One region of the Streptomyces sp. NPDC032198 genome, then DNA from elsewhere that is predicted to be linked to it. Evidence: riboswitches for the same ligand, from Rfam matches in the RefSeq annotation. Region 1 holds a riboswitch; each other region holds the start of a gene.
What was found. A riboswitch is a leader RNA that binds a small molecule or an ion and turns the genes downstream of it on or off. The one in region 1 is predicted to bind cyclic di-AMP.
Positions count from the first base shown of each region.

Region 2: another riboswitch for cyclic di-AMP. It lies ahead of AB0E78_RS05165 (M23 family metallopeptidase); the one in region 1 lies ahead of AB0E78_RS39355 (LysM peptidoglycan-binding domain-containing protein).
Region 3: another riboswitch for cyclic di-AMP. It lies ahead of AB0E78_RS12995 (C40 family peptidase); the one in region 1 lies ahead of AB0E78_RS39355 (LysM peptidoglycan-binding domain-containing protein).

Region 1 is NZ_JBEZVL010000021.1:81,629-88,903, reverse strand. It holds gene AB0E78_RS39380 (DUF4255 domain-containing protein) at 1-196, opposite strand, end outside; gene AB0E78_RS39375 (LuxR C-terminal-related transcriptional regulator) at 350-1,027, opposite strand; gene AB0E78_RS39370 (VCBS repeat-containing protein) at 1,156-1,902, opposite strand; gene AB0E78_RS39365 (hypothetical protein) at 2,340-2,636, shown strand; gene AB0E78_RS39360 (hypothetical protein) at 2,784-3,005, shown strand; gene AB0E78_RS39355 (LysM peptidoglycan-binding domain-containing protein) at 3,172-3,900, opposite strand; cyclic di-AMP (ydaO/yuaA leader) riboswitch at 3,905-4,099, opposite strand; gene AB0E78_RS39350 (ANTAR domain-containing protein) at 4,587-5,312, opposite strand; gene AB0E78_RS39345 (helix-turn-helix domain-containing protein) at 5,552-5,902, shown strand; gene AB0E78_RS39340 (lipase family protein) at 6,248-7,275, shown strand, end outside.
Region 2 is NZ_JBEZVL010000002.1:20,229-27,503, forward strand. It holds gene AB0E78_RS05155 (PrsW family intramembrane metalloprotease) at 1-147, shown strand, start outside; gene AB0E78_RS05160 (aldo/keto reductase) at 144-1,088, opposite strand; gene AB0E78_RS05165 (M23 family metallopeptidase) at 1,242-2,327, opposite strand; cyclic di-AMP (ydaO/yuaA leader) riboswitch at 2,339-2,485, opposite strand; gene AB0E78_RS05170 (PP2C family protein-serine/threonine phosphatase) at 2,688-3,851, opposite strand; tRNA gene AB0E78_RS05175 (tRNA-Met) at 4,026-4,099, opposite strand; gene AB0E78_RS05180 (alginate lyase family protein) at 4,178-5,389, opposite strand; gene AB0E78_RS05185 (MerR family transcriptional regulator) at 6,317-6,664, shown strand; gene AB0E78_RS05190 (GAF and ANTAR domain-containing protein) at 7,266-7,275, opposite strand, start outside.
Region 3 is NZ_JBEZVL010000004.1:427,092-434,366, reverse strand. It holds gene AB0E78_RS13030 (8-amino-7-oxononanoate synthase) at 1-335, shown strand, start outside; gene AB0E78_RS13025 (DUF397 domain-containing protein) at 336-560, opposite strand; gene AB0E78_RS13020 (helix-turn-helix transcriptional regulator) at 570-1,430, opposite strand; gene AB0E78_RS13015 (ATP-binding protein) at 1,701-2,168, shown strand; gene AB0E78_RS13010 (LysR family transcriptional regulator) at 2,157-3,068, opposite strand; gene AB0E78_RS13005 (LysE family translocator) at 3,199-3,828, shown strand; gene AB0E78_RS13000 (DUF6328 family protein) at 3,806-4,372, opposite strand; gene AB0E78_RS12995 (C40 family peptidase) at 4,532-5,005, opposite strand; cyclic di-AMP (ydaO/yuaA leader) riboswitch at 5,009-5,181, opposite strand; gene AB0E78_RS12990 (hypothetical protein) at 5,561-5,869, opposite strand; gene AB0E78_RS12985 (ATP-dependent Clp protease proteolytic subunit) at 5,877-6,512, opposite strand; gene AB0E78_RS12980 (amidase) at 6,756-7,275, shown strand, end outside.

The sequences.
Region 1 (7,275 bases):
CGCGCAGCCCGGTGCGGCCGCGCCGGCGCAGCGACACGTCCTCCCGGATGTCGTACAAGTAGGCGTTGACCACGGGTGCGTTGCGCCGGGCCGCCCAGTCCCGGGTGGGCACGTCGAAGGACACGTCGATACCGGATCCGGCCAGTGCCCCGCCGCTGATGAGCTTCTTGAGGACCTCGTCCACCTCATGGATCACTCGCAGGCTCCCACGTGCCGTTCGCTTCCGTGCCGCCCGGTCGCGGCCCTGGCATCGATCGTGCGCCCCGCGCCGACCGGAACGCAGGCACGACAGGGATGACGACGGGGCAGTGCTCTGTGCCTCAAGGGGCCGACGTCGGAGCCCGTCCGGTCAGATGTAGCCCTCGCGCAGGGCGTGCGCCACCACGTGCGCCCGGTTGCGCAGGTGCAGTCGTGTGGTCAGGCCGTGCATCACGTTCTTGACGGTACGTTCGGAGTACGACAGCTTCAGGGCGATCTCCGCGGTGTCGAACCCCTCGGCCACCAGCCGTACGACGTCCACCTCGCGCTTGGTGAAGCTCAGGAAGCCTCCCGGCAGATCGGTGCTTCCCCGGTTGAGCCGCCCCACCTGGCCGATGAGCTGTCCCAGCAGGTCCGCGGGCAGATCGCCCCCGCCCTCGGCCGTCGTCAGGACCGCCTGCACCAGGCGCCGGGCGGTCGCTTCGCGGCGCCAGACGATGGCGCCGACACCGCACTCGATGACATCCAGGAGCTCGTGTTCGCGGACCGTCCCCGCGACGAGCACCGCACGCGTACCGTCGCTGCGCACGGCCCGTCGCAGCCGGGTGAGCGCCGCTTCGTCGAGGGTGTCCTCGACGAGCAGGGCGACCGCGGCGGGGCCGGACTCCAGGTTCAGGTCGACCTCCGGATGCCGGCGCAACTGGCTGAGGACTCCCTCGCGGCTGATCGGGTCGGGGGCGGTGACGGCGACCCGTACCCGGTTCGGCTTCGGTACGGCGGTCGCTAAGGCCGATGGGGTCGAGGAGGCCGGGGGCGGCGGGCTGGACAAGCGCGTTTCCTTACCTCTGGGGCCGGGCTACGTATGGGACCGGGCGTTGCGTGAATCGCGGAGAGCAGGTCGCCGCGCTCGCGGAGAGCCGGGCGCCGCCTCAAGGGCGGGGCGGCGCCCGATGGGGGTCAGGAGCAGTTCTTGTAGAAGTGCTTCCAGCCGTCGCTGGGCATGGCCGGCGGCTCGGCCGGGGTCCCGGTCTCGCCGTACTGCTGCTGCTGGTCGCTGTCGTACGCGCCCGGACCCTTGCCCGGCACGGACAGGCGCACGCCGCGCTCCCACACCCCGTCACCGGCGTTGCTGAGGATCGCGAGGTCCGGGTACGCGTCACCGCCGTAGTTGGCGATCCTCAGCTCCTTGCCCTCACGGGCGTCGCCGATGTCGGAGTGCCGGGCCTGGGCGGAACCCAGGTTCGCCCGCTTGAGCGGGCCGGGGCGGAACTCCGCGATGCGGGCCGTCGCGGGGTCGTCCACGCCGGACGGCTCGACGACGTTGACGACGATGTCCAGGGTGCCGTCGTTCTGGAAGTCGGCGACCGCGGCGGTGGCGACCTCACCGGTCCTCGCGCCCAGGAGCTTGGCGACGGTCTGCTTCTGACCGAACGAGCCGTCAGCCTTCCCCCACTGGACCGTCATCTTGGTGCCGGTGTGCCCGGGGTTCGCGATCTTGTCCGGGTTGCCGTCACCGTCGAGGTCACCGACCAGGGTGGTGGCGTTGGCCAGGCACGGGGCCGCAGCCCTGGCGGACTCGCCGGACCGTCCCGCGCCGCCGGAAGCCGACGACCCGGCAGCACTGGCCTGGTAGCCCGCGACCGTCAGAGTGAGGGCGACAGCCGCGATCGGCGCGGCGATCAGACGTGAGCGCTTGTGAAGCATGTGCGAACTCCTCATGTTGTTGCTTCTGAGCCGTGCTCGCCGAGCGGGCGCCTTGCCACACCCACCACTGCGTACGAGTGCCGTACAACTGCCACTGCGGGGCGTGGGCGGAGCTCCAGAACGAGCACGACTGAAGCGTGTGGGGCGATACGCCCACATGGCCAGGAAAGGCGGACAGTTCGGGACGATGGAACGCTTGAACGTATCTGACCTGCGGAAACGTAGGGCGCCTGGAACGGAGGGCTGGAACGTCCGTGCCCCTCCGGATCAGTCGCGATCCGAGTGGCGGGGACGCATCCCGCCCGGCGATGTGCCCTTTCCGCCCCCTGGCTCTGCCTCCGCCGCCGCCCCTGCCGCCCTTTCGTGGACCGAGGCGACGAGTCACCGTGGAGGCCGAGTGACCGGACCACCGACGGAGCCGTCATGGGGCCGCGGCCATGAACACGTACGCCGAGCAGGTCGTGACGGGCGACCGCGCCCGCCAGGAGGCGGCGGGCCGGGAGCCCGGGAAGTACGTGATGGAGCTGGGGGTCGCCCACGCCACCGCGCACCGAAGCCGCGACGGCGGCCCGGTCCGGGCCGATGACGCCACCCTCCCGGGCCTCTTCCCCCGCATGTCCGAGCTGCTGAACGTCCCGGCCGTGGAGTTCACCGAGGACGGTGACCCGCCGCGCCCGGCGCTGAGACGGATCCGCCCCACCGCGCCTCCGAGGCAGAGGGACACCGGCGTGTGACACGCCGGTGTCCCTCAGGGAACCCGGAGCCGGAGGAGGCGGCCACGACTCCGGGAGGCGAACGCGAGAGCGACGCGTTGGACATTCCCGGGAGGCGTCTGGCAGGGTCGCCCGTCCGGTCCCCCATCCCTTGAAGGGAGAGACGCGATGATCGAAGTGAGCACGCGTAGCGTCAAGGAAGCGGCTGCCGCAGAGCAGCTGCGCGCGAACACCTCGACCCTGGACATTCCGAAGGGCTTTGACCTGTGGACGGCCGAGGAGATCTCGGAGTGGCTCGACCAGGTCGAGGACGACCCGGGCGTCTCCGACGCCGACTTCTACGCGGCCCAGCAGGCGGTGCGGCGGGTGCTGGGCGACGAGGGCATCTGACGGGGATGCGTGTACGTGGACGGCGGGCGCATGACGGTTGGTCAGGAACCGGCGATGCGAGAGCCGTCGGTGCACGGCCCGGTGGTGGATTCGGACAGGCCTGAGCCCCGGACACCTGGGGTGCCGGGGCTCGGGGCGGACGAGACCGGATGCGGTCCAGTCGGGATCAGTACGCGCCGTTGACGTTGTCGATCGAGCCGTACCGGTCGGCCGCGTAGTTGCAGGCGGCGGTGATGTTGGCGACCGGGTCGAAGCTGTCCGACGAGGTGCCGGGCACGTGGTAGGCGTCGAACGTCGGGGCGATGACCTGCAGGAGCCCCTTGGACGGGGTTCCTGCGACGGCGTTGGAGTCCCAGTTGTTTATGGCAAGCGGGTTGCCGGAGGACTCGCGTATGACGTTGCGGTGGATGCCCTCGTAGGTACCGGGGATGCCGCGCTGGGCCATGATGTCCAGCGATTCCTTGATCCAGCCGTCCAGGTCGTCGGTGTAGGACTTCGCCGCCGGGGCCACGGCGGGCTTGGCGGTGAGCGTGTCATCGCGCTCGGAGCGGTCCGCTCGCTCGGCGGGCGCGGCCGGCGAGCCGAGCGTGAGCTTGAGGCCGGGGTGGATCAGCTTCGGGTCGTCGCCGAGCGCGCTGCGGTTGTCCTCGTACAGCTTCTTCCAGCCGCCGCTCACGGAGTGCTCCCGGGCGATCTTGGCGAGGGAGTCGCCCGCGGCGACGACGTACGTCTTGGGGGCCGCGGCGGGCTTGGCGGCCGTCCCGGCCGGTGCCGCGGTGGCGGCGGTGGCGCCGAGCACCGGGAGAACGAGTACGGCCCCGCCGGTGCCCGCGACGGCGAGCCCCCGGCTGAGTGAGCTGGACTTGGGGCGGCGGTGCTTTCCCTTTGCAGGCATGACGAATTCCTCTCCGTCGCCTACGAGGTGAGCTGTCGGGTTCGGACGGGAGATGTCCGGTCGCACTGCGCATGCGACTTCACCCCGAGCCGTTCCGGAATCCGGATCGGCGACTTACCTGGGTCCCCCGCTCCTGCCGAGCGAAAGTGATTGATGGGAAGGGTTTCCGGACAGCGGCAGGATTCGGCGTTCCATCCGGATTGACGGTGACGTTAGGCGAGAAAGCCCGAACGGAACAAGAGCCGAATTTGCAGAGGGAATGGGTGAGGCCAGTATCCGTCGCCCGGAACCCATCCCATTCTTTGATCGAAAAGCCCCAACTTTCTTTGCGCGGAGCGGAAGTGCGCTCGACGGCTCCCGAGCCCCCCGAACTGCCGATGTGACCGATTCCACTGAAAGGGTGCAGGTCGCGCGGCGAATGGAGGCGTATCGGATCGCGCTATTTCACACAAGAATCGCGCAATGCGGACAGTGGTCTCTATGCATTACGAATAAGGCAAGAAGGGGCTTTATTGGGCAAGATGGACATGGTGCAAGGTGCGCCATGACCGCCATAAGGGGCATATCGCCTTCGATGGGTGTGCGCCTGCGATGCGTGCGCTCTGGGGGCGGCTCGGACCGCGGAAGTACCCCAACCAGCCTGAAGAATAGGCGCGGTTGGTCATGGATGCGCGGCTATGGACGAGTCATGTGGCGCCCGGTGGCTGGGGGGTGGCGTTAGGTGGGCCCGGCTGCGGAACATTGTTCATCTCGTCCACCTCGCCCTCCTTTCCAACCTTGCTCGCCTTGTTCGCTTTGGCAATGACTGCCGCGAGTTGCTTCTGTACGGCCTCGGGCAGGTCGGTCCCCTGCGCGGTTCCCACCAAGTTCTCCGCCAAGTGGTGGAGTTTTGTGTTGGTGTTCTGCGAGGCCGTGACGAGTACTTCCCAGGACGCTTCGGGACTCAGGCCGAAGGCGGACATCAGGACGCCGTGGGCCAGGTCGATGGTCGGACGGGTCTGCATGGCCCGCCGCAATGGGGAGATGACGGTCCGCAAGCTCTCCTCGGAATCCTTGTCGGGCTCCGTTTCATCGCCGGCGGGTCCGCTCTCCTCCTCGCTTTCGGGGGCGGGCGGCTCAGTCAACTCGGGCGGCGCGAACAGGTCATGGGTGGCAGTCAGGTCGAACATCCGCTCAACCGCGGTACTGGTCGAGAGCACCGCCACGGTCTTGCCGTCCCGCAGGGCCAGCCGGCGCAGGTCGAGCAGAAGGTTCGTCCCCGAGCAATCGCAGAAGGTCACTTCACTCAGATACAGGTCGATGCCCTCGGTCGATCCGCTCAGGGCGCGGAGCAGGTCGGGCCGGAGCCGTTCGCCGGTTTCGAGGTCGAGTTCTCCGCGCACGATCACGCTCACCCGGGTGCCGTCCGACACGGTGTCGACCGTGGCCGGCAGCGGGAGCCGGGGCGGCGACGGGTGGATGTCCCGTGCGGGCTCGGCGCCCTTCCCGGCGAGGGGCTCGTCTGAGTGTGCAGGCTCCGGCATGGCCTCTCCCTCTCGTGGTGCCTAGCGCCGCTCCTAGGCTGCACTTCGCAGCGCAAGCACGTCAACTAATACATGAAAGGAAGTACGTGTTTTTGAAAACGTGTACGCTTGCTCGCTAGAGTTGTCGCATGCATGAAGTGCCCGAGCCCCACACCGGATGGACGTTCCTCACCAACCATGCGCGGGTGCTGGCGGCCATCGCCGACAACCGCAACGCCCGGATCCGGGACATCGCCGCGCACTGCCGACTGACCGAACGCGCTGTTCAGAAGATCATCGCCGACCTTGAGCAGGACGGTTACCTCTCCCACGTCCGGAAAGGGCGCAGCAACACCTACCGGATCGAGCCCGGCGAGGTGCTGCGCCACCCGGCGGAGTCCGGCCTGGCCGTGGCCTCGCTCCTGTCCCTGCTGGCGCCGGACGAAGCCGGCCGCGCCACCTCTTCGGACGTCGATGGGGGGAGCCGCGCCAGCGCGTGACGCGGGAGAGTACTGGAGCTGCTGCCCCGGCTGAGGCGGGGGAGGCGGCACCACTCTTGTGCAGGGGCGGCGATTCCCCTTGAGCGGTCGCCGGCTACCTCGGCGGTACGTGTGTGAAGTGCTGCCGCACGCCGTCGCTGGCGTCCGCGTCGAGGGAGAGGCGCCACTCCAGGCCACCCTAGGCCCGAGGCGCAGCCCCCAGTCCCGTAGCTGTCGGCTCCTGGGCGTCGGCTTCGTGGTCGGTGACGTCGCGACGGACCCCCGCGCAGCTATGGCCGTATTACTGACGCGTCAGTACGGTGCTGGCCAACCCCCCTTTGCCCACAGGAGAGTTGGGAGAGCTGCATGATGCCAGCTTTACGCAGACGACCGGTGGCCGCGGGTGCCGTTCTCGCGGTGGCGGTGCTCGGGCTCCCCGGGTCCGCCGCCGCGCAGAGCACCAACGCTCCGGATGGTGCCCGGGACGCGACCCCCACGACCCGGTCCGCGGCGCAGTCCGCCGGAAACGCCCTCAGCGCCGCGCGGCACGGCAGGGACAAGAAGCCGGGGAAGAAGAAACCGGGGAAGAAGACCGCCCCCGGCGCGATCCTCACCTCGAAGCCCTCCTCCTTCCAGTACACGCCGGGCGTTCCGACCCCCACCAAGGCTTGGAAGATCACCTACCGGTCGACCTCCGCCGACGGACGGCGCAACGCGGTCTCCGGCACTGTGATCGTTCCCGATGACGGCAGGACCACCCCACGCCCGCTGATCACCTACGCCGTCGGCACGGTCGGCCTCGGCGACAAGTGCGCGCCGTCCGCGGGATTCCCGGGCGGTACGACGGCGGAGGCACCACTCGTCAACGCCGCGTTGGTACGGGGATACGCCGTCGTCGTCACGGACTACGAGGGCCTCGGCACCCCGGGCGACCACACCTACATGGTGGCCAAGGCGCAGGGCAGCGCTGTCCTCGACGCGGCGCGCGCGGCCCAGCGGCATCCGGAGGCGGCGAAGTACGGCGTCTCCGCGAACGCACCCGTCGGGATCATGGGCTACTCGCAGGGCGGCGGAGCCAGCGCGAAGGCCGCCGAGATGGCCGCGACCTACGCTCCCGAGTTGAAGGTCAAGGGAACGGCGAGCGGCGGCGTTCCCGCCGATCTCAACAAGGTAGCCGAATCATTGGAGGGCGGGGACAGCGCCGGCTATCTGCTGATGTCCGCCGTCGGCCAGAACGCCGCCCAGCCCACCCTGGCGCTCAACAAGTACCTCAACAAAGAGGGCCGCAAGCTCGCCAAGGTGGTGCGGACCGAGTGCGTCGGTACGGTACTGGAGGCAGGGCGGGGCAAGGCGATCGAGGACGTCACCACGTCCAACCCGCTGGACCGGCCGAA
Region 2 (7,275 bases), on a different contig from region 1:
CAGTACGGGTACCGCCAGACGTATCCCCAGCCCTACCCGCCTCCCCAGCCGTATCCACAGCAGCCCCACCCGCAGCAGCCCCCCTACGGATATCCGTACGCCCAGCCGGCGATGCCCTACCCCGCCTACAACCCCTACCGGGGCTAGGCGGAAGCCGCCGTCAGCGCCGACACCTCGGCCTCCGTCAGCTCGAGCTCCCCCACCGCGAGCAGCGCGGGCAGCTGCTCGACCGTACGGGCCGACGCGAGCGGTGCCGCCACCGTCGGCTGCGCCGCGAGCCACGCCAGGGCCACGGTCGCGAGCTCGGCGCCGCGCGCCTGGGCGACCTCGTCCAGGGCAGCGAGCACCCGCACGCCGCGGTCGGTGGCCAGGTGCTTGCCCGCGCCCTCGGCCCGCGCGCTGTCGACCTGCGCACCCGGGCGGTACTTGCCGGTCAGGAAGCCGGAGGCGAGCGCGTAGTACGGGACGGCGGCCAGGCCGGAGCGCGAGGCGACCTGCTCCAGCGGGCCCTCGTACGTGTCGCGCGAGACGAGGTTGTAGTGCGGCTGCAGCACCGAGTAGCGCGCCAGGCCCTCGCGGTCGGAGAAGTCGAGGAACTCCTGGAGCCGCTCGGGGGTCACGTTCGAGGCGGCGATCGCGCGCACCTTGCCCGACGTCACGAGGTCGTCGAGCGCACCGATGATCTCCTCGACCGGGACGGTCGGGTCGTCGTAGTGCGTGTAGTAGAGGTCGATGTAGTCGGTGCCCAGGCGGCGCAGCGACTCCTCGGCACCGGACTTGATGGTGTTGGCGGACAGGCCCTTGTAATCGGGGTGGGCGCCGACCTTGGTGGCGAGCACGATGTCGGAGCGGTTGCCGCGCGCGGCGAGCCAGCTGCCGAGGACGGTCTCGGACTCGCCGCCCTTGTTGCCGGGCACCCAGGCCGAGTAGACGTCGGCGGTGTCGATGAAGTTGCCGCCGGCGGCGGTGTAGGCGTCGAGCACGCTGAAGGACTGCGCCTCGTCGGCCGTCCAGCCGAAGACGTTGCCGCCCAGGGCGAGCGGGAAGACCTCGAGGTCGGACGAGCCAAGCTTGCGGAGAGAAGTCATAAGGGGATCAACGCCCATACGGACTCCAGCATTCCGGAGAGCGGCCCGCACCTAGGCAGGATGTCCACACCTCGGCAGGCCGTCCGCACATGCCGAACCGGCAGCCCTGGCGTCGGGGGGTTGTCGCCAGGACCGCCGGGGTTCTGGGTTACCTCAGAGCGACTGGCCCTTGCCGCGCAGCCATGCCGCGGGGTCGACCCCGGTGGCGTCGCCGCCCGGGTGGACCTCCAGGTGGAGGTGGGCGCCGGTGACGTTGCCGGTCGCGCCGACGCGGCCGATGACCTCGCCGGTGGTGACCTTCTGGCCGGCGCTGACGTTCATCGAGGACTGGTGGCAGAACCAGAGCTCGGTGCCGTCGTCCAATTCGAGGACCGTGCGGTAGCCGTACGCCCCCGCCCAGCCCGCTTCCTTGATGGTGCCGGAGTGGATCGCCTTGATGGGCGTGCCCGTGGGCGCCGCGAAGTCCAGGCCGGTGTGGTAGCCGGAGGACCACATGGAGCCGGGCTGACCGAAGGTGCCGGTGAGCGTGTACGAGGCGACGGGGAGGGTGTAGCTCTTCGCGAGCTTGGCCAGGCGCTCGGCCTCGGCCTTCTTCTTGGCCTCCGCCTCGGCCTTCTTCTTCGCGGCTGCCTTCTCGGCGGCGATCTTCTTCTCGGCCGCGGTCTGCTTGGCGGCGGCCTGCTCGGCGGCCTGCTTGACGGCGGCTTCTTCGGCCGCCTTCTGGACCGCGTCGTCCGCCTGGTCCTGCTGGTTCTCGGCCTGCTCCATGATGCGGGCCCGCAGCGCCTCGCCCGCGTCCGTGGTGCCCTGCTCGGCGTCGGCGGTGCTGAGTCCCGCGGCGGAGAGGGGTGCGGCAGCGGTCGTCACGCCGTTGTCCGCGGAACCGGAATCGGACGAGTCGTCGGATATCAGGGACCCCACGCCCGGCAGCGACTTGGCCTCCGGCAGCGAGTCCGTGACGGCCGACATGTCCGGCATGGCGATGGAGACCGGGGGCTTGCCGCCCTGCGCGGTGGCGATGCCGCCCGCGCCGACGGCGGCGATGACGCCTACGCCGAGAACCGTGGAGCTGCGGGCAAGTCCGCCGCCGCCCCGCTTGTGGACGCGGTGCCTGCCGCGGACGGGACGAATGGACTCCTCGGTGGGGTTCCATTCCTCCCAGGAATCATTGTCGTACCCACCGAAATCGTCGTCATTCGGTACGTACGCGCCTTGGGGGGCAGGGCGGTTGGACGCCACGGGGGCGCACTCCTTTCCTTCCTTCTCGCCTACCGGGTTAGCTGACGGGTTCGGAGCAGGAAGGTCTCCTACGAACATCTGGCACGGATGCACAGATGCCCGATTCACCCCAATTAGTGGTTCCCCGGCTCCCTTTCGGGATTAGGCGCGTGCGCGCGGAGCCGACTCGAGTGACGGCTGGGACGACCGCGCTGCGTTATCGAACGTTAATAGACAGCGGGGTCGTATTCCAAGCTGTTCCGACTGATCGTTAACGCCCACACCCTGTACTTATCGGGACACCGGGGTTGCGAACGGGGCGAGTTGACCCCACTTCTTCACACACCGGAGCTTCACATCTCCTTGACAGCTCGTCAGGAGTTATGCGGAGGGGTGTCCTTCCGTCACGGCCGGTGACATGGGCCGCCGCACCGCGAGCAACGCCATGTCGTCGGTGCCGCCTCCGCCGGTGTGCCGCCGCACTTCCTCGACGAGCGTCGACAGGAGCGCGTCCGGGCCGCCCGGGCCCGGGAAGATCCGGCCGCCGAGCCGGGCCGCGGGATCGTAGAACTCGCCCCGGGCGTCCCGCGCCTCGGAGAGCCCGTCGGTGTAGAGCAGCAGCATCGCCCCCGGCGGGAACTCCGTCTCGTCCGCACGGTCCGGCCAGGCGCCCAGCTCACCCATCCCGAGCGGCAGCGCGGGCTCGGTGGCGGACAGGACGCACAGCCGCCCGTCGCCGCGCAGGAGCAGCGGACCCGGGTGCCCGCGGTTGATGAGCCGCACGAGACCGTCGCCGTGCGGGATTTCGGCGAGCACGGCGGTGGTGAAGCCCTCGAAGGCGTCGAGCCCGTCGCGCCGCGTGCCCTCGCGCGCGAGGGCACGCTCCAGGCGCTGGGCCACGGCCTCCAGCGTGGCCTCCTGCTCGGCGGCCTCCCGGAACGCCCCGATCACGACGGCGACGGCCGCCACCGCGCCCATGCCCTTCCCCCGTACGTCGCCGACGATGACGCGTACGCCGTGCGGAGTCTCCTGCACGGCGTACAGATCGCCCCCGATGAACGCGTCGGCCTCCGCCGCCTCGTACCGCGCCGCGATGTCGAGCCCCCCGATCCTGGGATCCGGCTGCGGCAGTACGGCGCGCTGAGCGGCCTCGGAGATGGAGCGGGCGGAGGCGAGCTGCTCGTCGCTGCGGCGTACGACGCGGTTGATGAGGACGGCGAGGACGGCGACGGTCACCACCGTGATCAGCTCGGTGACGGCCTCGACGTCGGTGCTGGTGTCGGTCTTGAAATGCAGGGCCAGCACGGCGGCGCAGGAGCCGGTGCCGATGAGGGCGGTGCTGAGCAGCGAGTAGAAGGGTGCGGCGATGAGCGGGGCCGCCGTGAAGAGCGGCGAGGCGGTGAACTCCGGCGGGGTCGTCACGTCGTAGACCACCCCGACGACGATGAGCAGCAGGGGGAGGGTCCGCACGAGCGCCCGCTCGTGCCGGACATCGGGACGCCTGCCGCCGCCCCCGCCCCCGCCACTTTCTCCTCGCTGCCCCACTCGTCCAGGGTTCCCGGAGCGACGGCACGGGGCGACCGGTGGGGGCCGACCGGGTTACGGCGGAAAGCGACGGCGGAAGATGCCGCGGCGGAAAGACACTGCTGCGGAAAGACGCTGCTGCGGAAAACACCGAAGGCCCGGATCCATTTCTGGATCCGGGCCTTCGGTCTTTAGTAGCGGGGACAGGATTTGAACCTGCGACCTCTGGGTTATGAGCCCAGCGAGCTACCGAGCTGCTCCACCCCGCGCCGTTGAATGCAACTCTACGCCATCAGGGGGAGTGAAAGCGAACCGGTCGAGAACCACCGGCGAACGAGGCCCGCCGCTCACGCGTTCTCGGCGTGCGTCAGCGTCTCCCAGGCCACGAACAGGCCGTCCGTGCCCTCGGGCCGCTGCTTTCGCGTGAGCCGCTCCGTCTCCGGCAGGTCCAGCTTCAGCCGGTCCCGCAGGTGGTTGAGCGCGACCTCGGTGTCGGGCCCCATGTCGCGCTGCACCTTGCCGCCGCACAGCCAGTCCGGCGCCTCGGCGCCCAGCTGGTACTTGGCGTGGAATTCCAGCGCGGCCCGCAGTCGCTCCTTGACCTCGCCGTACAGATCGACGCCCTGGTGCCAGGCGGTCTCCGCGATGTGTGCGGTGGCCGCGAGCGAATAGCTGGCGTGCTTGAAGTTGCGGCACGTCTCCTGGGAGAGCCCGTCGGCGAAGGTCTTCTGCCCGAACCAGTACTTCTGGAGCTTCTCCCGGGTATTGATTCCGCTGCCCGCGGGCGAGACGGGCAGCGGGCCGTCCGACTTCATATAGAAGTAGGCCGGCACGCGGGTCCTGAAGTGCGTCACCGCCTTCTCGAAGGCCTCGTGGTCGTCGAGGAAGACCGCCATGCTGATGGTCGCGTCGGCCATCAGGAGGTCCCAGTTGCCGTTGAAGTCGGCCGCCCCGTCCCGCACTTGGGGCAGATAGGCGTTGCGCAGCATCCGCTCGAAGCGAAGGATCTGTCCGTCGCTCCAGCCGTCGTAGGTGTAGCGCACGGCTTCGGCCGCGCGTGCCCACGAGGAGGCGGCCCAGGCCGTCTGGAGGCCCGCGTTGGCTTCGGTGTGCCGGGTGATCACCCGCGCCCAGGCATCCATGATCTGCACGGCCTTCTCGGCGTGCGCGCGGTCGCCGGTGATGTTCCAGAGCAGGGCCTGGGTGTACGCGGCGATGGCGTCCTCGCGCTCCTCGACGCAGCCCTGGCCCGGGCGGGTGTCGGGCGGGCACTCGACGACGGCGTACGGCTTGGCGGTGTAGTCGTCCGCGCCGTACTTGCTGTTCCGCATCCGTCGGAACGCCGTCAGCCAGGGCTGCTCGCCCGCCGCGACATGGGCCCGTACGCGCTTCAGCTGCGCCTTGCTGACGAGGACTCCGGGATGCTCGAAGGCCTGCTCGGCGGGCCGGGCCCGCTCGGTGGCGGTGTCGCTGCCGCCGCCGGAGCTGCCGCAGGCCGCCGAGACGCCGACCAGCAACGGCACGAGCACCATCACGAGAGCCCGTCGTACGGAACCCATGCTGTACCTCCGGATCGGTCACCTGGCAGGCCCAGCGTCGCCCGGGGGGCGCGGGGGCGCAGGCGAGGCGGGTCCATTCGGGCGACCGCCCATCCGCCCGAACAGCCTGGTCACGAGGACGGTCTTGCCGTGCGTCCACCGCCACTGTTCGAGGTCGATTACCTCACCATCGAACACGCGAAAATCTATGTCGGCTGGAGTAGACATTGAGTGATGGTGTGGTTATGGTTTCTCTCGTAACCCAGAGAGACAGCAGGGCCCGGCAGAGACGAACTGCCGGGCAGCAGTACCCGCAAGTGCAGTGCGCAGGACGGTGCGGTGGTGGAGTTCCGAAGCCAGAGCGGTTGCAGGACGGCGACGGGACTGACGACCGGACCGGGCGGCCCGCAGTGATCAGGGGCCTCCGCGAGCAGGACCGCAGTACACGCAAGTGCATTACCAGTAAGTGCAGTTCGCAGTACCCAGCAGTGAAGGCAAGTGAGCAGCACCTCGGTGAAGGCGTCGGCTGCGGGCGCGCGCACCGGGAGGTTCGGCAGTGGGGTTCTAAGCCAGAGCAGATGCAGGAGAGGCGACGGGGCTGGCTGCCGAAGAGTGGCGCTATGGAAGGCCACCAGTAGTTCGCATCACCAGCAGTACGCAGTTCCCGTAGGTAAGCAAGTGATTCAAGAGGGAAGAACGGAGGAGCCGAGCGCCATCAGGAGGATCGCCCGGGTGGACTTTTGAGCCCGGGTACCGCAGGACATCGATAGTGAGGTGGTCTCCGGTCAAGCAACCGCGATCCCGGCAGTCCCGACAGCATCTCGGTCGGGTCTGCGGAAACAGAAGGCCGGCGCAGCAACAGGGCCGGCAGATGGTGTAGCAGTTCCTTCGGGGCCCGGGTGCCATACGGCACCCGGGCCCCTCCACGCGTTCCATAGAGAGGTGCAAGTGACAGCAGACGATTCGTTCGGGCGTCTCGACGACGACGACTACCCCGCCTACACCATGGGCCGGGCCGCCGACATGCTCGGCACCACCCAGGGCTTCCTCCGCGCCATCGGCGAGGCCCGCCTCATCACGCCGCTGCGCTCGGCGGGCGGCCACCGCCGCTACTCCCGCTACCAGCTGCGCATCGCGGCCCGCGCCCGCGAACTCGTCGACCAGGGCACCCCCATCGAGGCCGCCTGCCGCATCGTCATCCTCGAAGACCAACTCGAAGAAGCCCAGCGCATCAACGCCGAACATCACCGCGCCGCCGAAGCAGCGACCCCGACAGCCACGCGTCAAACCGGCTGAGCCCTGCGACTGCGGGTGTGCTCGCGCTACTCGCTGTCTGCTGTGCCGGTCCGTGGTCGGGCGGGGCCGGTGGGCGAACCGGCAGAAAGCTCGGTCACCCGAGGTCGGCAGTGGGCCTGTTTCGGTTCGCCCTGCCATGCGACGAGATATCCACGGAACCGGTCCAGTGGCGGTCCGCGGTGGGAGACTTGAGACAGACCGGCCGTGCGGCCGGGCTTGGGAATCGCCGCCGGTGTGCGACGGCGATCCCCAAGCGTGAGGATGCGCGGCTCCCCTCCGCTCCATCCTCACGAGGGCCCTCCCGGTGTTGGGGATGCGGGAATAGCCCCCACATGCCGGTCGGGCGGAGGCTGGAGCTGCGTTGTCGGCGATGCGGCTCCAGCCGGGCCTCGGTGTTGTTCCGGCTCGGGGGCTGGGAGCCTGCTGGGATCACGTGGTCAGTGACAGCACATGAATCCTTCGTCCGGGATCAGGATATGGCTCCGTCGGCAACTGCGGTAGAGGGCCTTTCCAAGTAGCCCGCCCCATGCCTGCGATGGACGGACCAGTTGCTCTTCTGCCTTGAGGCGCTCTCGACTCCCGGCAACTGACCGCACCCACGTCAGCCCTCT
Region 3 (7,275 bases), on a different contig from region 1:
GCGCGGCGCTGGCGGCCCTGCGGCTCCTTCGCGGGGAGCCGGAGCGCGCCGCACGGGCCCGCGAGGTCGCGGCCGAGCTGCATGAACGCCTCACGGCGGAAGGACTGTCGGCGGTACGTCCCGACGCCGCCGTCGTCTCCGTGCGCGCGCCCTCACCGGAAGCGGCCGTGCGATGGGCCGCCGACTGCAGGGGCGCGGGCCTGGCTGTCGGCTGCTTCCGTCCGCCGTCGGTGCCCGACGGCATCTCGCGGCTGCGGCTGACCGCCCGTGCGGATCTCACCGGCACACAGATCGCCGATGCCGTACGAGTGATCAGCCGCACCGCACCCCGGTAGTCACCGGAGGCCGTGGACGAAGGCCTCCCATGTCGTGGGGGAGAAGAGCAGGGCGGGCCCTGCCGTGTTCTTCGAGTCGCGCACGGCGAGCAGCCCCTGCTTCGGCCCTGAAGCGAGCGAGGCTGTCTCCACACAGTTGTTCATGCCGTTGCTGCGACTGCTGCGGTACCACCGTGCGCCGTGCAGGGAAGTGCTGGAAGGTACGTGCCGAGGCAGTGCCGTCATGGTGCCCCCTTACGCGCCGTCACGTATCCCGGCGATGTGATCCGTTGATTCCTCGGGTGAAAGCGCCTTTCCTTGAAGGGAGTTGAAGGCCTCCGTGTATGCCTGGAGGTCTTCTTTCCGTTCGAGGTAGAGGCTACTCGTCAAGTGGTCGAGAACAACCACATCCAGATCAGCAATGTTCGGAAATGAGAAAATAACGAAAGAACCGATGAGCCCTACGTGCTCTCCGGCGGCGAACGGCAACACCTGAAGTCGTACATGAGGCAACTGTCCGGCTTCCAATAACCGTTTCAACTGACCGTCGAGCACCTGACGGCCGCCCACCGGCCTGTGCAGCACCGCCTCATCCAGGATCACGCTCAGTAGCAGCGGTGGAGCCGCGCGCAGCACATCCTGGCGGGCCAGACGCACCTCCACCAGCGCGTCCACCTGCTCGTCCGGCAGTCCGTCGAGCGCGGCCCGCGTCACCGCACGCGCGTAGTCCGGCGTCTGCAGCAGGCCGGGTACGACAGTGGTCTCCAGGCTGCGCATCCGGCAGGCCTGCGACTCCAGGCTGATGAAGTCGCGGTAGGCGGGCGGCAGCAGCTCGCGATAGGCGTGCCACCACTGGCGGCGACCGCCGTCGTCGTCCGAGCCCGCCAGCGCCACCAGCAACTGGCGGAGCCGGGAATCGCACACCTCGTACGCATCGAGCAGCAGACGTACGTCGGCCGCCTTGACGCTGCTACGTCCCGTCTCGATCCGGCTGACCTTCGACTGGTGCCAGCCGACCCGGCCCGCCGCCTGGCCACTGGTGAGCCCGGCGTGCGCGCGCAGCGCGCGCAGTTCGGCGCCGAGTTTCCGGCGGCGCACCGCGGGACCGTACCGCATGTCCGTCTCCTCCCGACGGAGCGTTTCTTTTCGGCCTCCCCCGGGCCGCTCAGGGGCGACAGTAGAGGAAGTGCCGACGTCGCGCCCAAATACGGTCTTCCGTAGCAGAGTTCACCGCTTCGAGCGACAGATATATGCACATCTTGGTGGATGGCCACCTGTGAGGGGTCCAAGAGTGGCAGGCTGGCGCGAAGCACCATTCCGGGACTGTCCTCGGGCCTTCCGCTACGAGTCGGAGCCGAGCCCCGGTGGGAAAGGGACAACGTCGCCATGGCAGACCTTCAGGAAGCAACCGTCACCCTGCCGAGCGATCCTGCCTCGGTCTCCGCGGCCCGGAAATACGTCTCGAGCGTCCTGGCCGAATGGGGATTGCCGGGGGAAACCGAAGCGGCCGACACGGTCCGGCTCATCGTCTCCGAACTCGCCACGAACGCCGTCCAGCACACCCGCGGCCAATCGCCCACCTTCCGGGTGGACATCGAGCTCGACCGGGACGAACAACTGCGCATCGGCGTCACCGACAGCCATCCCCGCTACCCCAAGCGGCTGCCCGCCGCCGTCCAGCAGGACAACGGACGCGGCCTGGTGATCATCCGCTGGCTGACCATGGAGTGCGGCGGCAGACTGTCGGTCACACCCACCCCCGAGGGCGGCAAGACCGTCTGGATCGCACTGCCGTGGACGGCCCCGGTCCGCGACGAGGCGGCCGCCCCCTCGGTCTCCCCCTCACCCCGCTGAACGTCCGAACGCCCCCCGGAGCAGCGCCCGGAAGGTGTCCGCCGCCGGATGCGACTCGTCGGTGCGGTGGACCACCGAGATCGTGCGGCGCAGACTCCCCGGCTCAAGCGGCCTCATCCCCACCGGGGTGGCCGCCGTCCGCGCCACCATCTCCGGTACGACGGCGACGCCGAGCCCGGCGCTGACCAGTGCGCACACCAGGGCGTAGCCAGGAGTCTCGACCAGCACCGAGGGCGTCGCGCCGGCCCGGACGAGCGTGGACTCCACACCCTGCCGGGACGGATGCTCAGGCGCCATGCTGATCAGCGGCTGCCCGGCGAGTTCGGTCAGGGGCAGCCGCGACGACGAGCTCGCGAGGGCGTGACCGGGCGAGGTCACCAGGACCAGCTCCTCGACCAGGATCGGCTCGGCGGTCACGGACGCGGGCAGCGGCACCGGATCCGCCGGTTCGTACGTGTGCGTCAGGGCGAGGTCGACCTCACCGGCGGCCACGGCCGCGATGCCGAGCGGCGGTTCATAGGCCCGTACGGTCAGATCGACGTCCGGATGGGCGCGGCGGAACGCGGTCAGCGCGGGCGGCACCAGCTGGATCCCGGCGGTGGTGAAGGTCCCCACGCGCAGCCTGCCGCCGGAGAGGCCCGCGAGCAGGGCCAGTTCGTGCCGGGCCTGCTCCATCTCGTCCAGGACCCGGCGCGCCCGCGCGAGCAGCAGCTCACCCGCGCCGGTCAGCCGTGCCCCGCGGTGATGCCGGACCAGGAGCGCGGTGCCCGCCTCCCGTTCGAGCTTGGCCAGCTGCTGGGAGAGGGCGGGCACGGTGTAGCCGAGGCGCTCGGCGGCGCGGGTGATCGACCCGGCCTCGGAGACCGCCACCAGTGCGGCGAGCCGCGTCGGGTCGTACATGGCCTCTCCCGGTGCAGGAGCCGACGGGCGGTGCGGCTGTCCGTCGGCCGTGGGGCTAAACGACTGCTTAAGGCAGACCCAGGATATTCCACATACCTGCTGAAGGCAGAAGAACGGCAGGCTGGGCGCCATGGACGCACAACTGGTCGCCTTCACCGGAGTCGCCGCGGGCATGGTCGCCATGCCGGGCGCCGACTTCGCCGTCGTCGTGCGCAACGCCCTCGCATCCCGCCGCGCCGGAGTGACGTGCGCGATCGGTGTGGCGGGCGGGCTCCTGGTGCACACGGCGCTCGCGGTGGCCGGGGTCGCGGCGGTCCTCGCGGCGGTCCCCACGCTCTTCCGTGCGCTGCAGGCCGCGGGCGGGGCCTATGTGCTCTACCTCGGGTATCGCGCGCTGCGGTCGGCGGCGCGGCCCCTGCGGAGCTTCGAAACGACGGACGGCACGGAGCCGGCAGCGGCCGGGGGCAGCCTGCGGCAGGGCTTCTTCACCAACGCCCTCAACCCCAAGGCGCCCATCACGTTCCTCAGCGTGCTGCCGCAGTTCGTGCCCGCGGGCAGCCCCGCGATGCCCAGGACACTGCTGCTCGCGTCCATCATCGTGGCCCTCGCCCTGGTGTGGTTCCCGGTCGTCGCGCTCCTGGTCGACCGGCTCGGCCGCTGGCTGCGCAAGCCGCGTACGGCCCGTGCGATCGAGGGCGGCACGGGGGTCGCGCTCAGTGTGCTGGGCGCGGTCCTCCTCACCGAGGCCCTGCTGGCCTGACGTCGTCCGACGTGTCCGGTCCTGTGCCCTCGGTGCCTCCTGTGCCCTCGTCCTTGCCCGCGCGGCGCAGCAGCAGGGGGAGCACGCCCCACAGGCCCGCGCACACCAGGAGCGTGCCCGCGCTCGCGATGATCCCGCCGGTCCTGCCCACCGCCACGTCCACCACCAGGAGCACGGAACCGGCGAGCGCGAACACCAGGACCCCCATGCCGATGACGGCCAGGCGGGACGAGACCCGCACGATCCGCGGCTTGGAGTGCTGCCCGAAGAGCGACCGGTGCACGGCGGCCGGAGCCGTGAACAGCGCCGCGGCGAGGACGGCGAGCAGCAGCGTGGTCACGTAGGTGGCGCGCTGCACGGTGTCGAGCGAGGCGAAGCGCTCGGTGAAGGCGAGCGTCAGCAGGAACGCGAAGAGGATCTGCACCCCGGCCTGCGTGACCCGCAGTTCCTGGAGGATCTCCGCGAAATTGCGGTCGGCGCGTTCGAAGCGCGTCTCGTTGCGGGGCGCATCGCCTGCCGTGGAGGAGCTGTTGTTTTCGGCCATGGCGCACGAGTATCCGCGCCGACGCCCTGTACGCCCGGCGGGCGCGCCGGTCAGCGGGCCGGGCGGGAGCCACGCGGGGGCAGTCCGCGCGGTGGCGGTGGCGGGGGTTGGTGAGCCCCCGCCACCGCCGTCCCACAGCCGACGGCCGATGACGGACGATCAGCGCACCCTGCCGTACCAGACGCTCTTGGTCCAGATCTTCTCGAGCCGCACCACGGTGTTCGACTTGGGGGCGTGCCAGATCCGGCCCTTACCGGCGTAGATGCCGACGTGGTAGACGTTCCGGCCGGAGTGGAAGAAGACCAGGTCGCCGCGGACGCGGTGGGACGCGGAGATGTGGCGGGTCTTGTTGTACTGCTGTGCCGCGGTGCGGGGGAGCTTCTTGCCCGCGCGCTTGAACGAGTAGAGGGTCAGACCCGAGCAGTCGAACCGCCGTGGCCCCGTCGCTCCGTAGCGGTACGGAGCGCCCTTCTTGGAGGCGGCGATCTTGAGCGCCTTCGTTCCGTGCGTCGCGGCCTGTGCTTCCGACGTGAGCCCTGGGCCCACGAGGGTGCCGCCCACGACGGCGAGCGTGAGAGCCGATACGGAACCGGCCCTGGTCAGCAGCGACGGAACATGATTCAGCGCAGTCATGCGCAACCCTTCGTCAACCGCCTGTGAAGGATGACCTGTCGGATTCGGGCTGACAAAGTTGCCCGGCCGCGCTGTGCGGCTTCACCCCAAGGGCCGTGGTCCGGACTCTCCGGACCGACCCGTCATGCCTGGGTCCTCCACTCCTGCCGATGCACCGATGTCGACCGGTCATCCGGGTGGCGGCAGGACTCGGCGTCCGCCCGGACCGCCCCGCCGCTGTGGCGGGGGCTTGTCGTCGGAAGGGATCTTGACCCGTCAAGGGCAAGAATTCCGAGCCGAAACGGCGTTTTGTGAGGCTCCTCACGGCTGAACCGTTCGGGTGGACAAGGTCGGATACGGGATCGGGTCAAGGCACCGGACGATCGTTCGACCAGCACCGGAACGAGGAATTCCGCCCCTCGCGTACACATCTGACGCAACCTAAGAGGGCTTCAAGAACGACGATCGTCTACGCCGAACGAGGTAGCCCGTTTGGTTCGTTTGAGATCGGCCCGGGACAGCTCGGACTTCGGACGACGGGGTGACGGGGGCTCAGGAGGGTGGAGTGACGGGTCTTCAGGATGTCGTCGGCGGCGGCACGGTGACCCGCCCGGCCCGCCGCTCCCCGTCAAGCACCCGCAGCGCCCTGGCCAGCGTCGGCGCGTGCACGGCGCTCTCGCCCCGCTGGTGCATGAGTGTCAGCGCGTCCAGGAGGGCGGTCGCCCTGCCGACCAGGGCCTGGGCGGCGCGCAGTCCGCCGTACGTGTCCGAGGCGCGGGCGGGGTTGATCCGGCCCACCAGGTCGACCACTTCGAGGTACCGGTCGATCAACTCGCCCTCGGCGCGGGTGAGTGCGGGCAGCGGGGGAAGTTCGGGCGGCAGCACCGGTGGTTCACCCCGCGTCCGGGGTGCGCGGGGACGACTTGCGGCTCGCGATGATCCGGTCCACCAGGCCGTAGTCAACTGCCTCGGCCGCGCTGAGGATCTTGTCCCGCTCGATGTCGGCCGCGATCCGTTCCGCGCTCTGGCCCGTGTGCTGGACGAGCAGCCTCTCCAGTTGCGCGCGCGTGCGCAGGAGTTCGTCGGCCTGGATCGCCAGGTCGGAGGTCTGGCCGTGGATGGGCTCGGCGAGCGACGGCTGGTGGATCAGCACCCGGGCGCCGGGCAGCGCGAACCGCTTGCCGGGGGTGCCCGCGGCCAGCAGGACGGCGGCCGATGAGGCGGCCTGCCCCAGGCAGGTCGTCTCCACGTCGCAGCTGACGAACCGGATCGTGTCGTAGATCGCGGTCATCGCGCTGAACGAGCCGCCGGGGGAGTTGATGTAGAGCGAGATGTCGCGGTCGGGCGCCAGGTATTCGAGGTGCATGAACTGCGCCATCACGTCGTTGGCCGACGTGTTGTCGATCGGCGTCCCCAGGAAGACGATGCGCTCCTCCAGCAGCTTCGAGTACGGATCGAGGGTCCGCTGCCCTGAGCTGGTGCGCTCGCTGAACTCGGGCAGGACATAGCGGGCGAACGGTCGGTTCATGGCACGTCTCTCCTCTGCCGGGGTCGGCTGCTCCCCAAAGCTTCCTGTAAAAAAAGTACAGGACGTACGTAACGGTGTGATGGGGAGCATGTTCGGGTGATCGGCCGGAGTCAACACGTGCGCCGCGTTTCAGCCCCTCGCTGAAAGCGAAGGCCCCGGCGTGCGGGGCGGGATGGCCGGCGCGGCGACGCGGGCATACTCCGCCTCGTCGCGATCTCAGCCGCCCCGAGCCGAAGGCGTCGTATGAGCCCCGAAGCACATCAAGTCCGCGAAGCCTCCGGGCTCGTCCACCTCACCGCCCGCGAACTCGCCGCCAAGATCCGCACCCGTAAGCTGTCCGCGCGCGAGGTCGTCCAGGCGCACCTGGACCGGATCGAGCAGGTCAACGGCCCGGTGAACGCGGTGGTGACCTGCGTGGCGGAGCGCGCGCTCGACGAGGCGCGCACCGCCGACGAGGCCACGGCGCACGGCGCGCCGCTCGGCCCGCTGCACGGGCTGCCCGTCGCCCACAAGGACACCCACGACACCCGCGGCATCCGGACCACCTACGGGACGCCGCTCCTCGCCGACAACGTCCCGGACCGGGACGAGCTGATCGTCGAGCGCATCCGCGCCGCAGGAGCGATCACCATCGGCAAGACCAACGTGCCCGAGTTCGCGGCCGGTTCGCACACCGTCAACCCGGTCTTCGGGGCGACCCGCAACCCGTACGACCTGAGCAGATCTGCGGGCGGCAGCAGCGGGGGAGCGGCGGCCGCGCTCG